3 regions of the Gordonia sp. 11cp genome follow, and region 1 is predicted to be linked to each of the others. Evidence: predicted binding sites of a transcription regulator. Region 1 holds the regulator's gene; each other region holds the start of a gene.
What was found. The regulator LexA, encoded in region 1, represses DNA repair genes until DNA is damaged. The targets are predictions, from matches to a motif close to CGAACANNTGTTCG.

Region 1 (3,414 bases):
CGTCGAACGGTGGGCCCAACGACTCGAACAGGTGCCGGAACACCGACGGGCGATCGTCGACGACGAAGCGCAGTGGCTTGTCGAGGAACTACGCGTGGGATTGTTCGCCCAGCGTCTCGGTACCGCGTTTCCCGTCTCGGAGAAACGGGTCCTACGAGCTCTGGACCGGCTCGGCTGAGACGGTGTCGGCCCGCCCGCCGGACGCCGACTTCAGGTCGTCGATCTCGCGCTGGAAATCCTCCACCGAGTCGAACGACCGGTACACCGAGGCGAACCGCAGGTACGCCACTTCGTCGAGATCGCGGAGCGGACCCAGGATCGCCAGACCGACCTCGTTGCTGGGGATCTCGGCCGATCCGCTGGCGCGCACGGTGTCCTCCACCTGCTGGGCGAGCTGGGCGAGTGCGTCCTCGGCGACGTGTCGGCCCTGACAGGCGCGTCGGACACCGCGCATCACCTTCTCGCGACTGAACGGCTCGGTCACACCGTTGCGTTTGACCACGGCGAGCACGGCGCTCTCCACGGTCGAGAAACGGCGGCCGCACTCCACGCACGAGCGGCGGCGTCGGATGGCCTGCCCTTCGTCTGCGACACGCGAGTCGATGACCTTGGTGTCGTCGTTCTTGCAGAAGGGGCAGCGCATCGTGTCCTCACGCAGGTCGCGGGACGCTGGAACGCACCGAATCCGTGCGCCCCGCCGCTTCTCGGCCGGCCCCTGTGACATCGAGGATACCGCCCGGCCTCAGCGGTACCGGGGGGTGAGCAGGGGCTGGCCCACCTGCAGCGCACTCGTGGGCAGATCGTTCATCGCGACGATCTCGTCGATCACGATCTCGCGCGGCATCTCCGGCGCCACCCGGCCGGCGATCGTGCTCAGGGAGTCCCCCGCGCGCACGTGGACGACCTCCGCACTCACGGCGGCAGGGGTCATCGAGTCCGAGTAGTTCTGGCCGACGACGCCGAACACCCACACGACGAACGCCAGCCCGACGCCGGCGAGGACCGCCACCGCGGTGCGGCGACGGCGACGGAACACCGCGGCATCCGGCGCGAGAGGGCCCCGGCCCCTGGACCCCACCGCCGAGCCGCAGCTCGTGGCGCCGACACGCGGGGTCAGCGGTGACCCGCCCGCCGGACGGTTGCCTGCCGGCCGGTTGTCGACCGGGCGGCGACCGTCGGACAGCGGGGCACGGGTCCGGACGCGATCGGCGCGATCGGTACGCGCCCGAACGGTGTCGGGACGGTCGGTACGGACGGGAGCGACGAGAGTGTCGGTGCGCATGGTGCCCTCCGAGTGTTCGGTGCGAGATCCTCTGGGTGAGATCTTCTGGTGTGGTGTGTGGTGCTGTCGGTGTTCGAACTTCGATCAGGTGTTCGATGCACTGATGTTCGAATTTGTAGCACGGCGCACCGACAAAGTCTCGCGACACATCGAACAAATGTTTGAGGTGAGGGTCGCACTCCGCTAGGCTCGGACCCGGCTGAACATCCCCACCGGACATCCCACGGGCCATCTACCTGCACGTTCCGAAGACGAGAGGAACCGAACATGAGTGACACCGGCGACAGGCGCGGCCGAGCGCGGGGAGTCGACGACGAGGCCCCGATCGACGTCGCCGCCGCCGAGGCCTCACTCACCCCGCGACAGCTCGGGGTCCTGGAGGTGATCCGCCGCTCGGTTCGCGAGCGCGGTTATCCGCCCAGCATCCGCGAGATCGGCGACGAGGTCGGGCTCGCCTCGACATCGTCGGTTGCCCACCAGCTGCGAACGTTGGAACGCAAGGGCCTGCTCAAGCGAGATGCGAACCGACCCCGCGCGGTCAACATCGCCCCGAGCGAGCCGCCGTCGCCGGAGACCCCCTCGACCGGCCAGCTACCGGAGCCGACCTTCGTGCCGGTCCTCGGTCGTATCGCGGCCGGTGGTCCGATCCTGGCCGAGGAGGCGGTCGAGGACGTGTTCCCGCTTCCTCGCGAGCTGGTCGGCGAAGGCTCGCTGTTCCTGCTGCGCGTCGTGGGCGAATCGATGATCGACGCGGCCATCTGTGACGGCGACTGGGTGGTGGTCCGGCAGCAGAACGTCGCCGACAACGGCGACATCGTCGCGGCGATGATCGACGGCGAGGCCACGGTGAAGACCTTCAAGCGTCAGGGCGCCAACGTGTGGCTGATGCCGCACAACGAACTGTTCGATCCCATCCCGGGCAACGACGCCGTGATCCTCGGCAAGGTCGTCACCGTGATGCGGCGAATCTGACCTCTCCGCCGACCGAACGGTCGAGCACTGCCGCGGCCGCTTCGCGCGCCGCGGCAGGATCGGATGTGGCCAGCGCGGCGTCGGCGGCAGCGCGGCAGTCCTGTGTGGTCACCGCACCGAGCCTGGCCCCCACCGCCGCGGCCGCGGCGGGCGCACTGGACAGCGAGGTCACCCCGAGACCCACGAGGACGCAGGCGAGATTCGGATCGGCGGCCGCCTCACCGCAGACCCCGACCGGCTTTCCCTGTCGGACACCCGCGGCGGCAACACCCGCGATCAGGCTGAGCACGGCGGGTTGCCACGGGTCGGTCAGCCCGGCGAGATCGGCCGACATCCGATCGGCCGCCATCGTGTACTGCGTCAGATCGTTGGTACCGATGGACACGAAGTCCACCTCCGCGAGCACGGCCTCGGCGAGGATCGCCGCCGCGGGCACCTCGATCATGACCCCCGCGACCAGACCCCGACCCCGGACCTCCGCGGCGAACACCCGCGCCTCCGCCGGCGAGGCGATCATCGGCGCCATGACCCACGGCGCGACCTTCGAGCCGACGGCGGCCAGCGCGATCGCGTCGAGCTGATGTGCGCGGATCTCGGGATGCGCCAGGGCGATTCGATCCCCACGGACCCCCAGCGCCGGATTGGACTCGTCGGGATGCGTCACGAAGCGGAGCGGTTTGTCCGAGCCGGCGTCGAGGGTGCGGATCACCACCTTCCGCCCGTCGAAAGCACCGAGGACCTCACGGTAGATCCCGGCCTGCTCGTCCACCGACGGTTCGTCCGCGCGTTCGAGGAAGGCGAGTTCGGTGCGGAAGAGTCCGACACCCTCGACGGGGTGTCCGGCCGCGGCCCGTGCCGACGATCCGTCGGCGACATTGGCGAGCACTGACACACCCACGCCGTCGGCGGTGCGCCCCGGACCCGTCCAGCCGGCGACGACCTCGGCGCGTCGCCGGTCCTCCTCGACGCGTGCCCGGGCCGTGTCCGCGTCGGGCTCGACCTCGATACGGCCGGTCGTTCCGTCGACGAGAACGGTTGTGCCGGAATCGATCTCGGCCAGATCAGTGACCGCGACGACGCACGGGATGCCCAGCTGCCGCGCGATGATCGCGGTGTGACTGGTGGGGCCGCCCAATCGGGTGACGAGGGCGATCGTGCTC
Region 2 (3,414 bases), 1.2 Mb from region 1:
CGACGAGATCATGCGCGCCAAGCCGTCGGCAGCCAAGGGCCGCTACATCAAGAAGGTCACCGTCTCGACCACCACGGGCCCGGGCATCCCGGTCGACCCGGCGGTCGCCCGCAACTTCGCGGAGGCACCGCAGGCCTGATCTCGCATCAGGCGCACTGACACCCACGAGGGGCCCGGCATTCCGATGCCGGGCCCCTCGTGTTGTGTCTGCGTGGTCCGCTCGCCGCGTTGGGTGGCACTCACGCGTGGTCGGCGAGTATGCGTGTGAGGGCTGCTTCGACTGGGGTCAGGGGTTGGGTGGTGAGGTGCTCCGGCGGTGCCGGTGGGTGGACGAGTTGTCGGTAGGCGAGTTCGAGGCGTCGGCCGCGGTCGCCGTGGCCGATGGCGTCGGGGCGCGACTGGTCTGGGCGCGCCTGTTCGCCGGGCCGGGTGGTCGGTCCGTGAATCTCGTCGCGCACGGTGTTCAGATGTTCTGCGAACCGCCGAGGTATGTCGGGCCGGCGGTTGAGGCGACCGGGGTTGGGTGGCGCGCCGGGTTCGGCGTTCAATCGCCAGACGCAGCGGCCTTCGTCGGGTCCGGACCGTTCGATCCGGGTGGTGTACTGGCCGGGGTTCGTGCCGACCATGCGGTTGTGCCGCGGGCAGGCCGGGGCGAGGTCGTCGATGTCGGTGAGACCGCCTTTGGCCCAATCCTTGTCGGCGTGATGGAGTTCCACCTGCGTGGCGGGTTGATCGCACCCAGGTGCCGAGCACACTTCGCCGTCGGGACGGGCGAAGGAGACGAAGCGTTGTTCGCGGGTGGCCAGACGCTTGCCCCTACCGAAGTACAGCGGCACAGTGGTGGAGTTCTTGAAGATCGCGAGCCAGGGTTGGACCTCACCGGCCATGGCGATCAGGTCGGGGATGGGCAGCAGGGTGCCGGTGGCGGTGGTGGCGAGTCCGGCTTCACGGACGAGGTCGCCGAGGTCGGCTTTGATGATCAGTTGCACGGGTAGTCCGCGGTGAGATCTCCCGAGCAGTCCGTCCTCGAGGACAGCCTTCAGTAGCGCGTTGAGCGCGTCGTGGTTGATCTGGGCCGGCGTGCGGTCGTCTCGGTCGGCTGCGGCGGCCAGTTGTTCGGGGTCGGCGTCCTCGACCGAACCGGTCGGCGAATCTGGATCACCTGGGTTATTCATGCCGGGCTTGGCCCAGACGGCCAAGAGCATGGTGACGCGGGCGGCAAGTTCGGGGGTGAGGGTGCCGGTGAGTTTGGCGGTGCCGTCGGCGCGTTGGCGGTTGACCCACAGGTTGCGGCGTCGTTTGCGTTCGGTGTCGTCGGCCAGGGTGCCGTCGGGGTCGAGGTGGGCGAGGAGCCGTGCGCCGAGTTGGGTGATGTCGGCGGGGGTGTGGGCTTCGGCGATCTCGGCCATCTGTCGTTCGGCAGCGACTTTCACATCGTGGTCGGTGCCATGTGGGATCTGGTCGAGGACATCGATGACGGCCCGGACGTGGGCGGTGCCGACCCGGCCGTCGGCCAACGCCTCGGCGAGGGTGGGGTGTTCGGGTGGCAGTGCTTCGCCGGTGTGGGTGAGGTGGGTGGCGGTCGCCTCACGCTGGTTGTTGCGGCGCATCGGGTCCGACACCCTCAGTCGGTGGGTGATGAACGCGGTGATGGAGCGGTATCCGGTGCGATGGGGTAAGTCGCGGTCGGCGATGGTGACCATCTGCCGGTCACCGGCGTAGGTGAGGCGGGCGATCGCTTTCTCGGTGCCGGCGGCGACGTCGACGAGTTCGGTATCCGAACACGCGCTCAGGTCGACGGTCTGTAGTTCACCGATCAGCCGGTGCAGTTCGGCGAGGAGTTCGGGCGCCCGCGACGTGGGCAGCGAACCGTCGATGTGCGTGGTGTCGGCCATGACGGTCACCCCCGAGAACCGTAGCTGCGAATGTACGTTCGAGTGTACACCGAAGTGGACGTACGGTGAGGCCAAAATCTCTGTTGTGCAAAGCTATTGAGCGACGGCGATCTGTCGGTGGCTTATGATAGGGCCGCTGACGAGGCCCGTGTCCACGAAGGCTGCGTGGTCCACGGGGCCGCAAGCCCGACGTCGGCCTCACTCCAGCCAGTTGTTGCCCCCGAGGTCCAGTTGCGCGACGTCGAGGGTCGGGGTGATCCCGGATTCCGGTGCGAGACCGTGGTTCTCGAGGACGTTGCGCATGATCTCGGCGGCGTCGATGTTGAGCGGGCTCGACACCCACATCGCGTACGGCAGGTTCACGAATCGGTTCTCGCGCACCGCCTTGAGGTTTCGGCTCGCCGGGTTCGACCGGAGCGCGGCGATCTTCTCGTCGACCGACTGGCCGGGATAGTCGACGAACACGATGACGTCGGGGTCGGCGGTGGTGAGGCGTTCCCAGCTGACGGCGGTCCAGGTGTCCTGGATGTCCTCCGTCGCGTTGCGGGCGCCGGCGGCGTCGAGAATGCCCTGCGGGCCGCCGTAGGACCCCGAGGAGAAGATGGTGTCGGACACGCTGTCGAAGACGAAGACCGTGGGCTTGTCGGCCGGTTGCGGAGCGGCGCGGAGCTTTTCGAGGCGATCGGACACTTCGTCGGCCGCAGCGGCGCCCTGATCCGGGTTGCCGGTGATGGTGCCGATGTTGCGCAGATCGGTGTCGAGCGCGACCCACGGGTCCATGGTGCCGCGCTGCGCCTCACCCTCGACCTGCCGGCATGCCTCGGACAGCTGGTAGACGTCGATGCCGTGGGAGGCGAGGATCTCCGGCGTGATCCCGCGGGATTCGCTCATGCCGTAGTTGTATCCGGCGTAGAGAACCTGGGGTTCGGCCGCGACGATGTTCTCGAGAGTGGGTCGTTCGGCCGCGACCTCGTTGAGCGTGTCCACCTGAGGTCCGTACTCGAGCCGCAGGACGTCTTTGTCGCGGGCGAGCGCACTGACCGCCACCATGCTGTCCCGGGCGCCCGCGGCCAGTGCGATCGCGATCATGCCGCCGTCGTTGACGAACAGTCGATCGAGGGGCTGGGGGAATGCGACGTCGGTTCCGCAATTGGTCACGGTCACAGTGCTTTCCGGCGCGGCGGTGCTGTCGGTTCCGCAGGCGGTGACAGCCCCCAGGGTCAACGCGGCGACCAGGACGCCTGCGGTCGGGTGGATTCGGAAGGAACGTGTACTCAAGGGTTTTCCTCTCACGGGGTGACTTTCGTCAGAGCTCGGGGGACAGGCGGGTTCGGGGCACAGATGAGGTCGGGGTGTCGAGCAGCAGGTGCGGTAAGCCCGTCGACGGGTGCGTGACGACAGTCCCGGACACCTCGAAGACGTTGGCCAGCAGATCCGGCGTCAAGACCTCGACAGGTCGGCCGTGGGCGACCACACCACCATCGGAAACCACTGCGACGGAATCGAAGTGGCGTAGCAC
Region 3 (3,414 bases), 2.1 Mb from region 1:
GGAAGGAGTCGTCGGGTCGCGATGGCGTGTTCGGCGGCCCACCAGGTGAGCAGCGAACCCAGGACGATGATCCCCTCACTGCGCAACCCGCTGCAGAACGGCAACCAGAATGCGGTGAACGTCATGGCGGCCGCCCAGATCGCCCATGAACTCCGCCGTACCGCCGGACCGAGGCGCGGCAGGAGCACCCGGCTGAGGACGAACCACGACACGAGCCCGGCGACGAGTTGCGGGATGTGCATCCACAGCACCGACGGCGAGACCGACGACCACACCGCGAGGAAGCTGTAGTACCAGTCGAAGGGCGCCTCGGGGATGCCGTAGAAGCGGTAGTAGTTGGCGAGGTAGCCGAAGCCGTCGGCGGTCCGGCCCATGTTGAGGATGTAACCGTCGTCGGGCGAGCCGGCCCCGAGGACGCTCCAGACCAGCAGGATCGCGGTGACGATCAGGTCGGTGGCCCGGGGATTCAGCGAATGCCACCAGGACCGGGTCCGTGCGCCGATCCGCCGGTGGTACCCGCCGATGCGGTCGAGCAGTCCGAGTGCGACGACGGCGACGAGAACCGACAGCACGGCGAGCACCGTCACGACGATCTTGAGGATCGACGGGGACGACTCGTATCGGTTGTCGATGTCCACCTGCACGCGCAGGCCGTCGGCAGCGGCGGCGCGTGCCTGCTCGGGGCTCAGGTTGCTGAATATGCCGTCGACCTGCGGACGGCGGTCGGGCGGCAGTGTCGTCGACTCGCCGAGCCCGACGAACTGGGCGCCCGGACCGGTGGGTGCGGAGAAGATGCGCAATTCCCGGCATCGGTCCAGGTCGGCGCGTGCGGCGGTGGCGGCGAGGCTGTTCCGGAAGGTCACGGTGATCGCGGCGTCGGTGGCGGTGACCCACAACGACGACGACTTCGACTTCGGCGCGTTGGTCGGCATCGTCGCGAGGACCACGCCGTCGTCCGCGGACGCCAGCGTCGCGCACGGGATGCGGGCCTCGAGGGTCTGCGGGGTCTGCGCGATGAGTGGCGCCATCACCGACGAACTCTCCGCACCCAGCTCCTGTCCGGCCGGCCACGCGAAACCGGCGTCGACGGCCTTGACCGGCAGTAGTGGGGTGAGGGCGCACAACACGATGCCCGCGATCCCGGCCACTGTCGCGATCCACCGGGCGGTGCCCGCGGAGATCCTGGTCGATGGCCCCGACGACGACGTTTCTGCGGGATCCTCTGGCGAGGTCGGGGCTGTCACAGGCACGGTGCCTCATCGTAAGCGACGTGCCCCGGGCCACCTAGGGCCCACCCCGCAGCCCTGCTCGACAAGGTGCGTGACCGTCGGCACCACTGCTCCCTGAGCTGAGGAGCGCAGGCGGTGGCCCCCTCTGCTCCTTGAGGTGAGGAGCGCAGGCGGTGGCCCTCTGCTCCCTGGGCTGAGGAGCGCGGGCGGTGGCCCTCTGGTCCTTGAGGTGAGGAGCGCAGGCGGTGGCCCTCTGCTCCCTGGGCTGAGGAGCGCGGGCGGTGGCCCTCTGGTCCTTGAGGTGAGGAGCGCAGGCGGTGGCCCTCTGCTCCCTGGGCTGAGGAGCGCGGGCGGTGGCCCTCTGCTCCCTGGGCTGAGGAACGCAGGCGGTGCTCCTGCTCCGTGAGGTGCGAGGAGCGATAGCGACGAGCCACGAAGGGTCCCGCACCGCAGGACCGCTCAGATTCTTGGCCGCAGGCGGAGGGTACCAGCAACCACCGACAATCGAGAGTGGTCGCTCTAGGGAGGAAAAGAGTTGTTGGACAGCATATTTCGAGCTGCCGACTGCCCGTCTTTCGTGTACAGTCGAACGTACATTCGCAGCTACGGTTCTCGGGGGTGACCGTCATGGCCGACACCACGCACATCGACGGTTCGCTGCCCACGTCGCGGGCGCCCGAACTCCTCGCCGAACTGCACCGGCTGATCGGTGAACTACAGACCGTCGACCTGAGCGCGTGTTCGGATACCGAACTCGTCGACGTCGCCGCCGACACCGAGAAAGCGATCGCCCGCCTCACCTACGCCGGTGACCGGCAGATGGTCACCATCGCCGACCGCGACCTACCCCATCGCACCGGATACCGCTCCATCACCGCGTTCATCACCCACCGACTGAGGGTGTCGGACCCGATGCGCCGCAACAACCAGCGTGAGGCGACCGCCACCCACCTCACCCACACCGGCGAAGCACTGCCACCCGAACACCCCACCCTCGCCGAGGCGTTGGCCGACGGCCGGGTCGGCACCGCCCACGTCCGAGCCGTCATCGACGTCCTCGACCAGATCCCACATGGCACCGACCACGATGTGAAAGTCGCTGCCGAACGACAGATGGCCGAGATCGCCGAAGCCCACACCCCCGCCGACATCACCCAACTCGGCGCACGGCTCCTCGCCCACCTCGACCCCGACGGCACCCTGGCCGACGACACCGAACGCAAACGACGCCGCAACCTGTGGGTCAACCGCCAACGCGCCGACGGCACCGCCAAACTCACCGGCACCCTCACCCCCGAACTTGCCGCCCGCGTCACCATGCTCTTGGCCGTCTGGGCCAAGCCCGGCATGAATAACCCAGGTGATCCAGATTCGCCGACCGGTTCGGTCGAAGATGCCGACCCCGAACAACTGGCCGCTGCAGCCGACCGGGACGACCGCACGCCGGCCCAGATCAACCACGACGCGCTCAACGCGCTACTGAAGGCTGTCCTCGAGGACGGACTGCTCGGGAGATCTCACCGCGGACTACCCGTGCGACTGATCATCAAAGCCGACCTCGGCGACCTCGTCCGTGAAGCCGGACTCGCCACCACCGCCACCGGCACCCTGCTGCCCATCCCCGACCTCATCGCCATGGCCGCCGACGTTCAACCGTGGTTGGCGATCTTCAAGAACTCCACCACTGTGCCGCTGTACTTCGGTAGGGGCAAGCGTCTGGCCACCCGCGAACAACGTCTCGTCTCCTTCGCCCGCCCCGATGGTGAGGTGTGCTCGGCACCTGGGTGCGATCAACCCGCCACCCAGGTCGAACTCCATCACGCCCACAAGGACTGGGCCAAGGGCGGTCTCACCGACATCGACGACCTCGCACCCGCATGCCCACGGCACAACCGCATGGTCGGTGACCAGCCCGGCCAGTACACCACCCGGATCGCACGGTCCGGACCCGACGAAGGCCGCTGCGTCTGGCGATTGAACGCCGAACCCGGCGCACCACCCAACCCCGGTCGCCTCAACCGCCGGCCCGACATACCCCGGCGATTCGCAGAACATCTGAACACCGTGCGCGACGAGATCCACGGACCACCACCCCGGCCCGGCGAACAGGCGCGCCCAGACCAGTCGCGCCCCGACGCCATCGGCCACGGCGACCGCGGCCGACGCCTCGAACTCGCCTACCGAC

Region 2: the regulator LexA is predicted to act here: its motif matches at 1,923-1,936, upstream of AC3B6C_RS12830 (HNH endonuclease signature motif containing protein).
Region 3: the regulator LexA is predicted to act here: its motif matches at 1,816-1,829, upstream of AC3B6C_RS08885 (HNH endonuclease signature motif containing protein).

The regions. Positions count from the first base shown of each region.
Region 1 covers NZ_CM173437.1:4,091,870-4,095,283, reverse strand. Annotated here, with positions in the region: gene hrpA (ATP-dependent RNA helicase HrpA) at 1-178, shown strand, start outside; gene nrdR (transcriptional regulator NrdR) at 152-643, opposite strand; gene AC3B6C_RS18350 (LysM peptidoglycan-binding domain-containing protein) at 743-1,282, opposite strand; gene lexA (transcriptional repressor LexA) at 1,550-2,254, shown strand; gene AC3B6C_RS18340 (phosphoenolpyruvate--protein phosphotransferase) at 2,232-3,414, opposite strand, start outside.
Region 2 covers NZ_CM173437.1:2,867,728-2,871,141, forward strand. Annotated here, with positions in the region: gene rplA (50S ribosomal protein L1) at 1-139, shown strand, start outside; gene AC3B6C_RS12830 (HNH endonuclease signature motif containing protein) at 240-1,895, opposite strand; gene AC3B6C_RS12835 (ABC transporter substrate-binding protein) at 2,094-3,119, opposite strand; gene AC3B6C_RS12840 (ABC transporter ATP-binding protein) at 3,202-3,414, opposite strand, start outside.
Region 3 covers NZ_CM173437.1:2,019,809-2,023,222, forward strand. Annotated here, with positions in the region: gene AC3B6C_RS08880 (arabinosyltransferase domain-containing protein) at 1-1,250, opposite strand, end outside; gene AC3B6C_RS08885 (HNH endonuclease signature motif containing protein) at 1,857-3,414, shown strand, end outside.